DNA from 3 places in the Arthrobacter sp. TB 23 genome. Region 3 is predicted to be linked to each of the others. Evidence: riboswitches for the same ligand, from Rfam matches in the RefSeq annotation. Region 3 holds a riboswitch; each other region holds the start of a gene.
What was found. Region 3 has a riboswitch for S-adenosylmethionine ahead of B384_RS0116340 (MetQ/NlpA family ABC transporter substrate-binding protein). Riboswitches for the same ligand answer to the same signal wherever they lie in the genome.
Positions count from the first base shown of each region.

Region 1: linked by a shared signal. The riboswitch ahead of sfnG (dimethylsulfone monooxygenase SfnG) and the one ahead of B384_RS0116340 (MetQ/NlpA family ABC transporter substrate-binding protein) in region 3 are both predicted to bind S-adenosylmethionine.
Region 2: linked by a shared signal. The riboswitch ahead of metX (homoserine O-acetyltransferase MetX) and the one ahead of B384_RS0116340 (MetQ/NlpA family ABC transporter substrate-binding protein) in region 3 are both predicted to bind S-adenosylmethionine.

Region 1 covers NZ_ALPM01000077.1:17,675-20,945, forward strand. Annotated here, with positions in the region: gene acs (acetate--CoA ligase) at 1-1,079, shown strand, start outside; SAM riboswitch class I at 1,166-1,270, shown strand; gene sfnG (dimethylsulfone monooxygenase SfnG) at 1,277-2,422, shown strand; gene B384_RS0111590 (O-acetylhomoserine aminocarboxypropyltransferase/cysteine synthase family protein) at 2,422-3,271, shown strand, end outside.
Region 2 covers NZ_ALPM01000089.1:72,143-75,413, forward strand. Annotated here, with positions in the region: gene B384_RS0113020 (SGNH/GDSL hydrolase family protein) at 1-703, shown strand, start outside; gene metX (homoserine O-acetyltransferase MetX) at 718-1,851, opposite strand; SAM riboswitch class IV at 1,870-2,005, opposite strand; gene B384_RS0113030 (hypothetical protein) at 2,123-2,551, shown strand; gene B384_RS0113035 (VOC family protein) at 2,556-3,197, shown strand; gene B384_RS0113040 (CPBP family intramembrane glutamic endopeptidase) at 3,239-3,271, opposite strand, start outside.
Region 3 covers NZ_ALPM01000122.1:48,802-52,072, reverse strand. Annotated here, with positions in the region: gene B384_RS0116345 (methionine ABC transporter ATP-binding protein) at 1-384, opposite strand, end outside; gene B384_RS0116340 (MetQ/NlpA family ABC transporter substrate-binding protein) at 454-1,335, opposite strand; SAM riboswitch class IV at 1,547-1,663, opposite strand; gene B384_RS0116330 (YybH family protein) at 1,782-2,207, shown strand; gene B384_RS19375 (putative bifunctional diguanylate cyclase/phosphodiesterase) at 2,201-3,271, opposite strand, start outside.

The DNA.
Region 1 (3,271 bases), on a different contig from region 3:
AGGACGTCCACTGGTGCACCGCCGACCTTGCCTGGGTGACCGCCCATACCTACGAGATCTACGGTCCGCTCTCCAACGGCGCCACCCAGGTGATCTTCGAGGGCACCCCCAACACCCCACATCCGGGGCGGCACTTCGAGATCATCCAGCGTTACAAGGTGACCAGCTATTACACGGCCCCCACCCTGATCCGGTCGCTGATGGGCTGGTTCCCGGACGGCGTGCCTGCCAGCTACGACCTGTCCTCGATCCGTCTCCTCGGCACCGTCGGTGAGGCCACCAACCCCGAGGCCTGGCGCTGGTTCAGGGAGCACCTCGGGGCTGGCACCGCACCGGTCGTCGACACCTGGTGGCAGTCAGAAACCGGCGCCACCATCCTCTCTCCCCGCCCCACTGACCCCTCGTTCAAGCCCGGTTCTGCCTCCCGCGCCCTCCCCGGCGTGAGCACCCGGATTGTCGACGACGCCGGAAACCCGGTACCCACCGGTGAGCAGGGCCTGATCGTCGTGGACCGCACCGGACCGGCGATGGCGCGCACCGTCTGGGGCGACCCGCAGCGCTACCTGGATTCCTACTGGCGAAAGTTCGCCGCCCAGGGCTGGTTCCTGGCCGGTGATGGGGCCAGGAACGACGACGACGGCGACACCTGGATCCTCGGCCGGGTCGACGATGTGCTCAACGTGTCAGGCCACCGGCTCTCGACCATCGAGATTGAATCGGCCCTGGTTGCTCACCCGTGGGTGGTCGAGGCCGGCGTCTGTCCGGTCTCCGATCCGCGGACCGGCCATGCGATTGCCGCCTTCGTGGTGCTGGCTGCGTCCCACGGGGCCGGCGCGCACGCGGCGGAGGAGGTGAGCCGGGTCTTGCGGGACCACGTCGCGGCGGTGATCGGGCCGATCGCCAAGCCGGCCGCCGTCGTCGTCGTCGCGGACGTCCCGAAGACCCGGTCCGGCAAGATCATGCGCCGACTCCTGACGCAACTGTTCGAGAACACAACGCTGGGTGACACCACTTCCCTGCAGAACGAGGCGTGCGTGCCCGGCATCGCTGCCGCACTGGCCGCAAGGGCGTCACCGTGACCCCGCCTGTAAACCCCACCGGAGGGACAACCCGCAACGGAGAGCAACAATGTTGGTCGACCGTGAGAGGACTGTCACACTGGTGGGGACCATCCCGAGCGGTTGAGAGATCTGGCTCATTGACACCGCAGCAACCCTGGCCACTGCCCACGGCAGTGACATTAGGGTGCTAATGCCAGGCACGATGGAGGACCACTATGGCTATTGACCTTTCCCAACCCCTGAAGTTCGCGTACTGGGTGCCCAATGTGAGCGGCGGCCTGGTGGTCTCCACCATTGAGCAGCGCACCAGCTGGGACTTCGAGTACAACAAGAAGCTGGCCCGCATCGCGGAGGACGCCGGCTTCGAGTACGCCCTCTCGCAAACCCGGTATGCGGCGTCGTACGGCGCCGACAAGCAGCATGAGGCGACGTCGTTCTCCCTGGCGCTGCTCGGTGCGACCGAAAAGCTGAAGGTGATCGCCGCCGTCCACCCCGGTATGTGGCAGCCCGGAGTCCTGGCGAAGTTCATCATCACCGCTGACCACATCTCCGGTGGTCGGGCGGCGGTGAACATTGTGTCCGGCTGGCTGAAGAGTGAGTTCACCGGGTTCGGGCTGCCGTGGCTGGAGCACGACGAGCGCTACGTCCGCACCGAAGAGTTCATCAGGATCCTCCGCGGCCTCTGGACAGAGCAGAACTTCTCCCAGGCCGGCAAATATTACAACATCACCGATTTCACCCTCAACCCGCCGCCCGTCGACGTGCCCGGGCGTCCACACCCGGAAATCTTCTTCGGCGGCAACTCGACGGCGGCGCAGGCCACTGCTGGCCGGGTGGCCGACTGGTACTTTTCCAACGGCAAGGACCTCGAGGGATTCAAGGAGAATATCGCCGGCGTGCAGGCCTCAGCGGCCGACGTCGGCCGCCACCCCCGGTTCGGGCTCAACGGTTTTGTGATTGCCCGCGATACCGAGAAGGAAGCCCGCGAGACGCTCCGCGAGATCGTGGCCAAGGCCCACAAACCGGCGGTGGAGGGGTTCCGGGGCGCAGTGCAGGAAGCCGGGGCCTCGACCAAGGACGGCAAGGGCATGTGGGCGGACTCGTCCTTCGAGGACCTGATCCAGTACAACGACGGCTTCAAGACCCAGCTGATCGGCACCCCCGAGCAGATCGCCGAGCGGATCGTCGAGTACAAGAAAATCGGGGTGAACCTGATGCTGACCTGCTACCTCCACTTCCAGGAGGAGGTCGAAGCCTTCGGCAAAGACATCCTCCCCATCGTCCGCGAACTCGAAGCGGACCTCGCCCGTAAAGAGGGCCTAGATTTCAATGTTGACAACCAGATTAAGGCAGGTGTCTGATGGCTGATCGCAGCTTCGGTTTCCGTACACGCGCTCTTCACGCGGGTGGCACCCCCGACTCGGCCCACGGCGCCCGAGCGGTACCCATCTACCAGACGACCTCGTTCGTGTTCAAGGACACGAACGACGCCGCCAACCTCTTCGCGCTCCAAAAGTACGGCAACATTTATTCGCGGATCGGCAACCCTACGGTCGCCGCGTTCGAGGAGCGGATCGCGTCCCTGGAGGGTGGCATCGGGGCGGTCGCGACGGCGTCGGGCATGAGCGCCGAATTCATCACGTTCGCGGCCCTCTGCCAGGCCGGGGATCATATTGTCGCCGCGTCGCAGCTCTACGGCGGCACGGTCACCCAACTCGATGTGACCCTGCGCCGGTTCGGCATTGACACCACCTTCGTCCCCGGCACGGATCCCGCTGACTATGCTGCGGCCATCCAGGACAACACGAAGGCCGTCTACGCGGAGGTGATCGCGAACCCCTCGGGTGAAATCGCCGACATCCAGGGGCTAGCGAAGATCGCCCACGACGCCGGTGTGCCGCTGATCATCGATTCCACCCTGAGCACCCCCTACCTGATCCGGCCCATCGAGCACGGCGCCGACATTGTGATCCACTCCGCCACCAAGTTCATCGGCGGGCACGGGACCACCCTGGGCGGCGTCGTCGTCGAGGCCGGAACCTTCAACTGGGGTAACGGCCGGTTCCCCACCATGACCGAGCCGGTCCCGTCCTACGGCAATATCCAATGGTGGGCCAACTTCGGCGAGTACGGCTTCCTGACCAAGCTGCGCACCGAGCAGCTGCGGGACATCGGGCCGTCCCTCTCCCCCATGTCGGCCTTCCAGCTGC
Region 2 (3,271 bases), on a different contig from region 3:
GGGGTGGGCCGACCGGGTCGCTGAAGAACTCAGCAGGAGCCGGGAGGATTTCGCGTATGCCAACCTCGCCGTTCGTGGCCGGCTGCTGCACCAGATCGTGGACCAGCAGGTTGCACCGGCTTTGGCCTTGAAACCGGACCTGATCACCATCTCGGCTGGCGGCAACGACCTGATCCGACCGGGTGGCGACCCGGACCAGCTGGCGGCCCGGCTGGACGGTGCCGTTGAGGCGCTCAGCGCGGATCAGGCGACGGTGGTCCTGTTCGCTGGCCCCGACGCGAGAGATTCGGTGCTGGGCAACTTCAGGTCCAAGACGGCAATTTTCAACGAGAACCTGAGGATCATCGCCGCCCGGCATGACGCCCTGATCGCAGACATGTGGGCGCTCCGGCAGCTGGTGAACCCGCAGATGTGGGATGGAGACCGGTTGCACTTTTCCCCGCTGGGTCATCACACCATTGCCATGATGGTGCTGGAAACCCTCGCGGTACCCCATTCCCTGACGCCGCTCGAACCGCAGCCGCTGCCCCATCAGAGCTGGCGCGCCGCGCGGACGGAGGACCTGGTGTGGGCGAAGGTGTACTTCGTCCCCTGGGTGCTGCGCCGGCTCCGCCGCCAGTCCTCGGGCGACGGGGTACTGGCGAAAAGGCCCGATGCCGCTCCGATCTTTGGCCCCGGGATGCCCCCCGGCGTCGGCGGCTAAGCCCCGGTCATTCACTAGTGATCGGTGTAGAAGGCTTCCCGCAGGCGTTGATCGAGCTGGTGAATCTCGGTCAGGAAGGCGTCGTGGCCGATCGGTGAGACGATCGTGTGGACGGGCACCTCCCCCGGCAAGGCCTGTGCCAGGGTGTGGGACTGGCTGGGGAAATACAACCGGTCCGAGTCAACCGCTGCGATGAAGAACTCGGCGGTGGCATCCCGCAACGCCAGGTGCAGGGGACCGCGGTCCCGGCCGGCATCATGCCCCATAAGTGCTTCGGTCAGCACCAGATAGCTGTTGGCGTCGAACCGTTCCACCAGCTTGCTGGCTTGATGGTCAAGGTAGCTTTCCACCTGAAATCTGCCCCGGGCTGCCGGGTCCGACGAGCCGAAGGGTGTCTCTGCACCCTGTGCCGCCCGACCGAAGCGGTGCTCCAGCTCCGGCTCGGACCGGTAGGTGATGTGGGCGATGCGCCGGGCCAGCCCGAGCCCGGCGACCGGGCCTGTGCCCGGGTAGTAGTCCCCCGCGGCGAATCCCGGGTCCAACCGGATAGCCTGCAGCTGCGCCTGGGCGAAGGCAATCTGCTCTGCCGAGCTTGCGGCAGTGCAGGCGATGACTGCGCACCGTTCGACCCGCTCCGGGTACACCAGAGCCCACTCCAGGGCCCTCGCGCCGCCGAGCGACCCCCCGATCACCGAATGCCACCGATCGATTCCGAGCGCATCAGCCAGGAGGGCCTCAGCCCGGACCGAATCCCTGACCGTGAGGTAGGGGAATCGGGAGCCCCAGGGGACGCCGTCGGGGTCCCCTGACGCAGGTCCGGTGGAGCCATAGCAGCCGCCGAGCATATTGATGGATACGACAAAATACCTGGTGGTGTCGATGGTTTTGCCGGGGCCCACCAGCTGGTCCCACCAACCGTCTTCGGTCGAATCGCCGCGGGCAACATGGGAGCTGCCGGTCAGTGCATGCTGAATCAGGACGGCATTGGACCCATCGTCGTTGAGGGTGCCCCAGGTTTCATAGGCGAGCGTAATCTCGGGCAGGTGCCCCCCGGTTTCACAGGTGAAGGGGCCCAGACCGAGTGAGCGGACGACGCCGTCAGGTGTCACCTGGGCCCGGTCCTGTTGTGCGGTGTGAATAGTTGTCACTGGTATCGCCCACCTCGGAATCCGCGCTTGCGCCGGACACCCTGTCCGCCGCCTGGTCGTCACCCGGGGCACCCCACCGCGAAGGAGGGTTGCCGTCCAGCAAGCCGGGGCTTGGTGGAGCGGGGTGTTCCGCTCCGTGCTGGCACTCGTGACCTGTTCCTAGATAACCCGAAAACGCAGCTTCGACGCAAATATGTGAACGTCCGTGTATCTGAAAGTCCGTGGCAAAAAAGACCCTGATCTACCCCCAGCAGCCCGATAAGCTTGCGCCATGCGGATCCGCCCAATCGATCTCGTCGATGTTTTTGTCTACCTCGTCGTCCTGGGTCTGTTCATTCAACTGTTTCCCGCGGTGATTTCCGAGACGTTCACCCTGGCGTTGCTGACCGCTGCGCTGCTGAAGCTGGTGCTCGAACTGGTGATGCGGGTGAAGAAGGCCCTGTTGACCCGCGTCCGTACGGCTGAGCGGGTTCTCCCCCGGGTGATCAATGGTGGGGCCCTGCTGCTGGTGCTTCCCGGAAGCAAACTCCTGGTGCTCCAGCTGGTGGCGTTCCTCTTCGGCGATGCGGTGTACCTGGGTGGCTTCTTCCAGGTCACGGCGCTGATCATCGTTCTGATGGCTGCCCGGGGTGGCGTGAGACGCCTTTTCGTCGGTAAGGGTAGCCTAAGTCGAGACACAGATCACAAAGTGCCAAACTAGGGCCATGCGCTTGGACCATGTCTCATATGCTTGTGAACCCGACGGCCTCGTAGCAACTGCGGGGAGGATCGCCGATGCCCTCGGCGTCGACCCGGTGAAGGGTGGTGTGCATCCCCGCTTCGGCACCAGGAACATGATTTTCCCGATGCTGAACGGTCAATATCTCGAAGTTGTTGAGGTGCTGAACCACCCGGCTTCCGACAAAGCTCCCTTCGGCCAGGCGGTTCGCGCCCGGTCCGAGGCTGGCGGCGGCTGGATGGGTTGGTGTGTTGCTGTGGATGATCTGGCCCCCTTCGAGGAACGCCTCGGTCGTAGCGCCGTCCCGGGCAACCGCAAATTTCCTGACGGTCAGGAGCTCACCTGGCAGCAGATTGGCATCAAGGGGCTGATCGCTGATCCCCAGGTCCCCTATATGTTGCGGTGGGACGACGGTACTGAGGCCCTGCACCCCTCACAGGCCCGACCCGCTACAGTGCGCCTCGATTCGCTGACCATTGCAGGGTCCCCCGACCGGATTGCTGAATGGCTGGGCACGCCGGCGACCGAGCCGCTCGATGAGGTTGTTGTGCAGTGGGTGGCACCCAATGGCACTCCCGGCATCATGTCCGTGACCTTCCAGACTGCCAACGGCCTGGTGGAAATCTAACTGCACCCTTTCGTGTGACCGGCCGGCAAGTTGCCACGCGACTAGTCGCCGATACCAATCGCCGATCCAAAGAG
Region 3 (3,271 bases):
TTCGGTGACGCGCGCCTGGATTTCGTCCCGGCTCTTCCCAGCGACGCGCAGGGGGTAGGCGACGTTGTTCCAGACTGTTTTGGCGTTGAACAGGTTGAACTGCTGGAAGATCATCCCGATGTCGAGACGTAGTTTGCGCAGTTGCCGGTCCGGGACGTTGGTGACCTGCTGGCCGTCGACAATGATGGTGCCGCTGCTGGCCTTTTCGAGAGCGTTGATCAGGCGGACCAGGGTGCTTTTCCCGGCTCCCGAGTAGCCGATGATCCCGTAGATCTCTCCAGCCTCGATGTCGAGGCTGACGTTGTCAATCGCGTGCACCGGAGCGTCGCCGCGGCGGCCCGGAGGGAAGCTTTTGGTAACTCCCTGCAGGGAAATGAGTGGCATGGTGTTCCTTGATAAACGGCCCTGCGGCCAGCCGGGATCGCCAGCTGGCCGCAGGGCAGGGAGGGCTGGTTAGCCTTGGGCGCGGGTGTCTTCCTCGACGGTGTCGAGGGTCGTCTGCAGCTCATCGGGGGTGACCTGAAGGAACTCGGCGGTCCCGCCCGAGGTCTCCTGGACGGCGTCCTGCACCTCCTGGTTTTCCTGGTAGATGCTGATCAGCTTCTGGTACGTCTCGTTGCCCTCTTCGCCGGCGCGGGCGGCGAACACGTTCACGTACGCGACGGCGGCAGGATCGGTCGGATCGTCCTGGGCAATGGCGTCCTCGAAGTTCAGGCCAGCGTCCTGGACAAAGTCGTTATTGATGATGGCGGCGGCGACGTCGGGCAGCGAGGTGGGGGTCAGCGACGCTTCGAGCGTGGTGACGGTGACCTTGGACGCGTCCTCATCAATGTCGTCGATCGTCGAGAAGGCGCTGCCGCCGTCGTCGAGCACCACCAGACCGGCGGACTGAAGGACCAGCAGCCCGCGGGCGAGGTTGCTCTCGTCGTTGGGGACAGCAACCGTCGATCCTTCGGGGATCTCCTCCACCGACCCGTACTGGGTTGAGTACAGGCCCAGCGGGTAGATGGCCGTGGAGCCGATCGGGGCCAGCTCCTCTCCGCTGGATACGTTGTAGCGGGCCAGGTACACCAGGTGCTGGAACTGGTTGAGGTCCAGTTCACTTTCGCTTAGCGCGGGGTTGGGCTGGGTGTATTCGGCGAAGTCGATGACCTCCAGCTCGATGCCTTCCTCGGCAGCGGCCTCGGTGAGCAGGCCCCATTCCGGGTCGCTGGCGCCGACGACGCCGAGCTTGATGCTTTCATTTCCGGAACCGGACTCGCCCGAACCACCACATGCCACAGTGAGGGCGAGGAATGGGGCAACGGCGATAGTGAGAAGGGTGCGGGATTTCATGGGGGTTTTTCCTTTGAACGGGGTACGTCAGTGGGGTCCGGTCGGCCGATAACACGGGCCAGGCGTTACCACTGGACAGGCAGATAGGCAGGAGTGAAGTGCTGCGATAACTGCAGCGACATTCGGGGAGTTTCCTCGGGGTTACATGCTGGCTCGCTTCAAGATGGCGGGCGGTATCCACGACGACCCCTCGGCGGGGTCAATTCTGGATACGCCGTACTTGCCGTCCGGGGACTTGTTCCGGCGGCCGAATCTTCACCTGGAGCACCCCGCTACGGGAGAGGGTTGCTGGTCAACCGGCCAGGGCCGTTGGTTGACACTCTTGATTCTGGAGATCACGCTAAGGCAGAAAATTTGTTGGGTCAAAACCTGGCCGTTACCGGTCGTCATAAATGACTTGCGCGTACCCGTTCCGTTCATCGGTCGGGCATGCGAGGATCGCCTTCATGGATGAAGAGTCGATCACTCAGGTTCTCGAACAGTATGCTGCAGCCGTATTCGGGAAGGATGTTGATGCCCTGCTGGCCCTGTACGACGACGACGTCCGGGTTTTCGACTTATGGGACGTGTGGAGCCACCAGGGTGCAGACCCGTGGCGGGAATCAGTGGCCGGGTGGTTCGCTTCGGTGGGGGATGAGCGCGTCAGGGTGGACTTCGATGACGTTCAGACTCTGGTTACCGAGGACCTGGCAACCGTGCACGCCATCATCACCTACCGCGACATTGGGCCCGACGACGTCGAACAGGACTCCATGCAGAACCGCCTGACCTGGGTTCTGGGGCGCCGCGATGGTGACTGGAAAATTGTGCACGAGCACACGTCAGCTCCGGTCAACGGCGAGACTTTCAAGGTCAACCTGCAACGCTACTGACCAACCAGTTGGGGTTCTCCCAGGCGCATATTATCGGGCCGCGGAATGAACCACGGTTCGAGGTCCTCCGCCGACATGGGGCGGGTGTAGAAGTAGCCCTGCGCGAGGTCGCAGTCCAGCTCGGTCAGCGCGTGTAGCTGGGCTGGCATTTCAACGCCTTCGGCGACGGCGATCAGGTTCGTGGCGTGGGCGAGCTGGATGCAGGACGCAACAATCGCGTGGTCCTTGCTGTCGGTAGTGAGCCCGGCAATGAAGGAGCGGTCGATTTTCAGTTCGTCGATCGGAAAGCGCTTGAGATAGGTGAGGCTGGAATGGCCAGTACCAAAATCGTCGATTGCCAACCTGACGCCCAGGGCCTTGAGAATTTCGAGGGTCCGCAGCGCGGCAACTGGATCCGCGGTGAGCGCCGTTTCGGTGATTTCCAGGGTCAGGAGCCCCGGAGCAACACCATGGCGTTCAAGCGCTTCAGTGACCATTTCTTCGAGGCGGGGATCGCTGAGCTGGATGGCTGAGATATTGACTGACATTCGTACTGGGGGCCGTCCCGCCGCAGAGCGGTGCCATGTGGCCTGTTGCGCGACGGCAGCGTTGATCACCCAGGCTCCGAGCGGCAGGATAAGCCCGGATTCTTCGGCGAAGTCGATGAAAGCTGAAGGTGCCAGCAGGCCCTTATCGGGGTGATCCCAGCGCACCAGTGCCTCGAATCCGTTCATCTGGCCGCTGACGAGGTCAATCTGGGGCTGGAAGAAGAGGCATAACTCTCCGTCCTCGATGGCACGGCGCAGTTCACCGCGGCGATTCAGCTGGCCGTCGTCGGGATCGCTGTGCATGCTGCACTCCACCTCGCAGCGGTTACGGCCCCGCTTCTTGGCCTGGTGCAGTGCCGCGGCAGCCCGACCCACCAGCCGGTCAGGGTTGTCAGTTTCGCTGGCCATCGAAACGCCAATACTGACCGTGATTTCAATGCTGGTCCCGCCAACCGCCATCGGCGCGCTCAGGGCCTCCAATAGCTCGGCGGCCACCGACTGCGCCTCCCCGGCGTCGGCGAAGTCAGCCAGTACCGC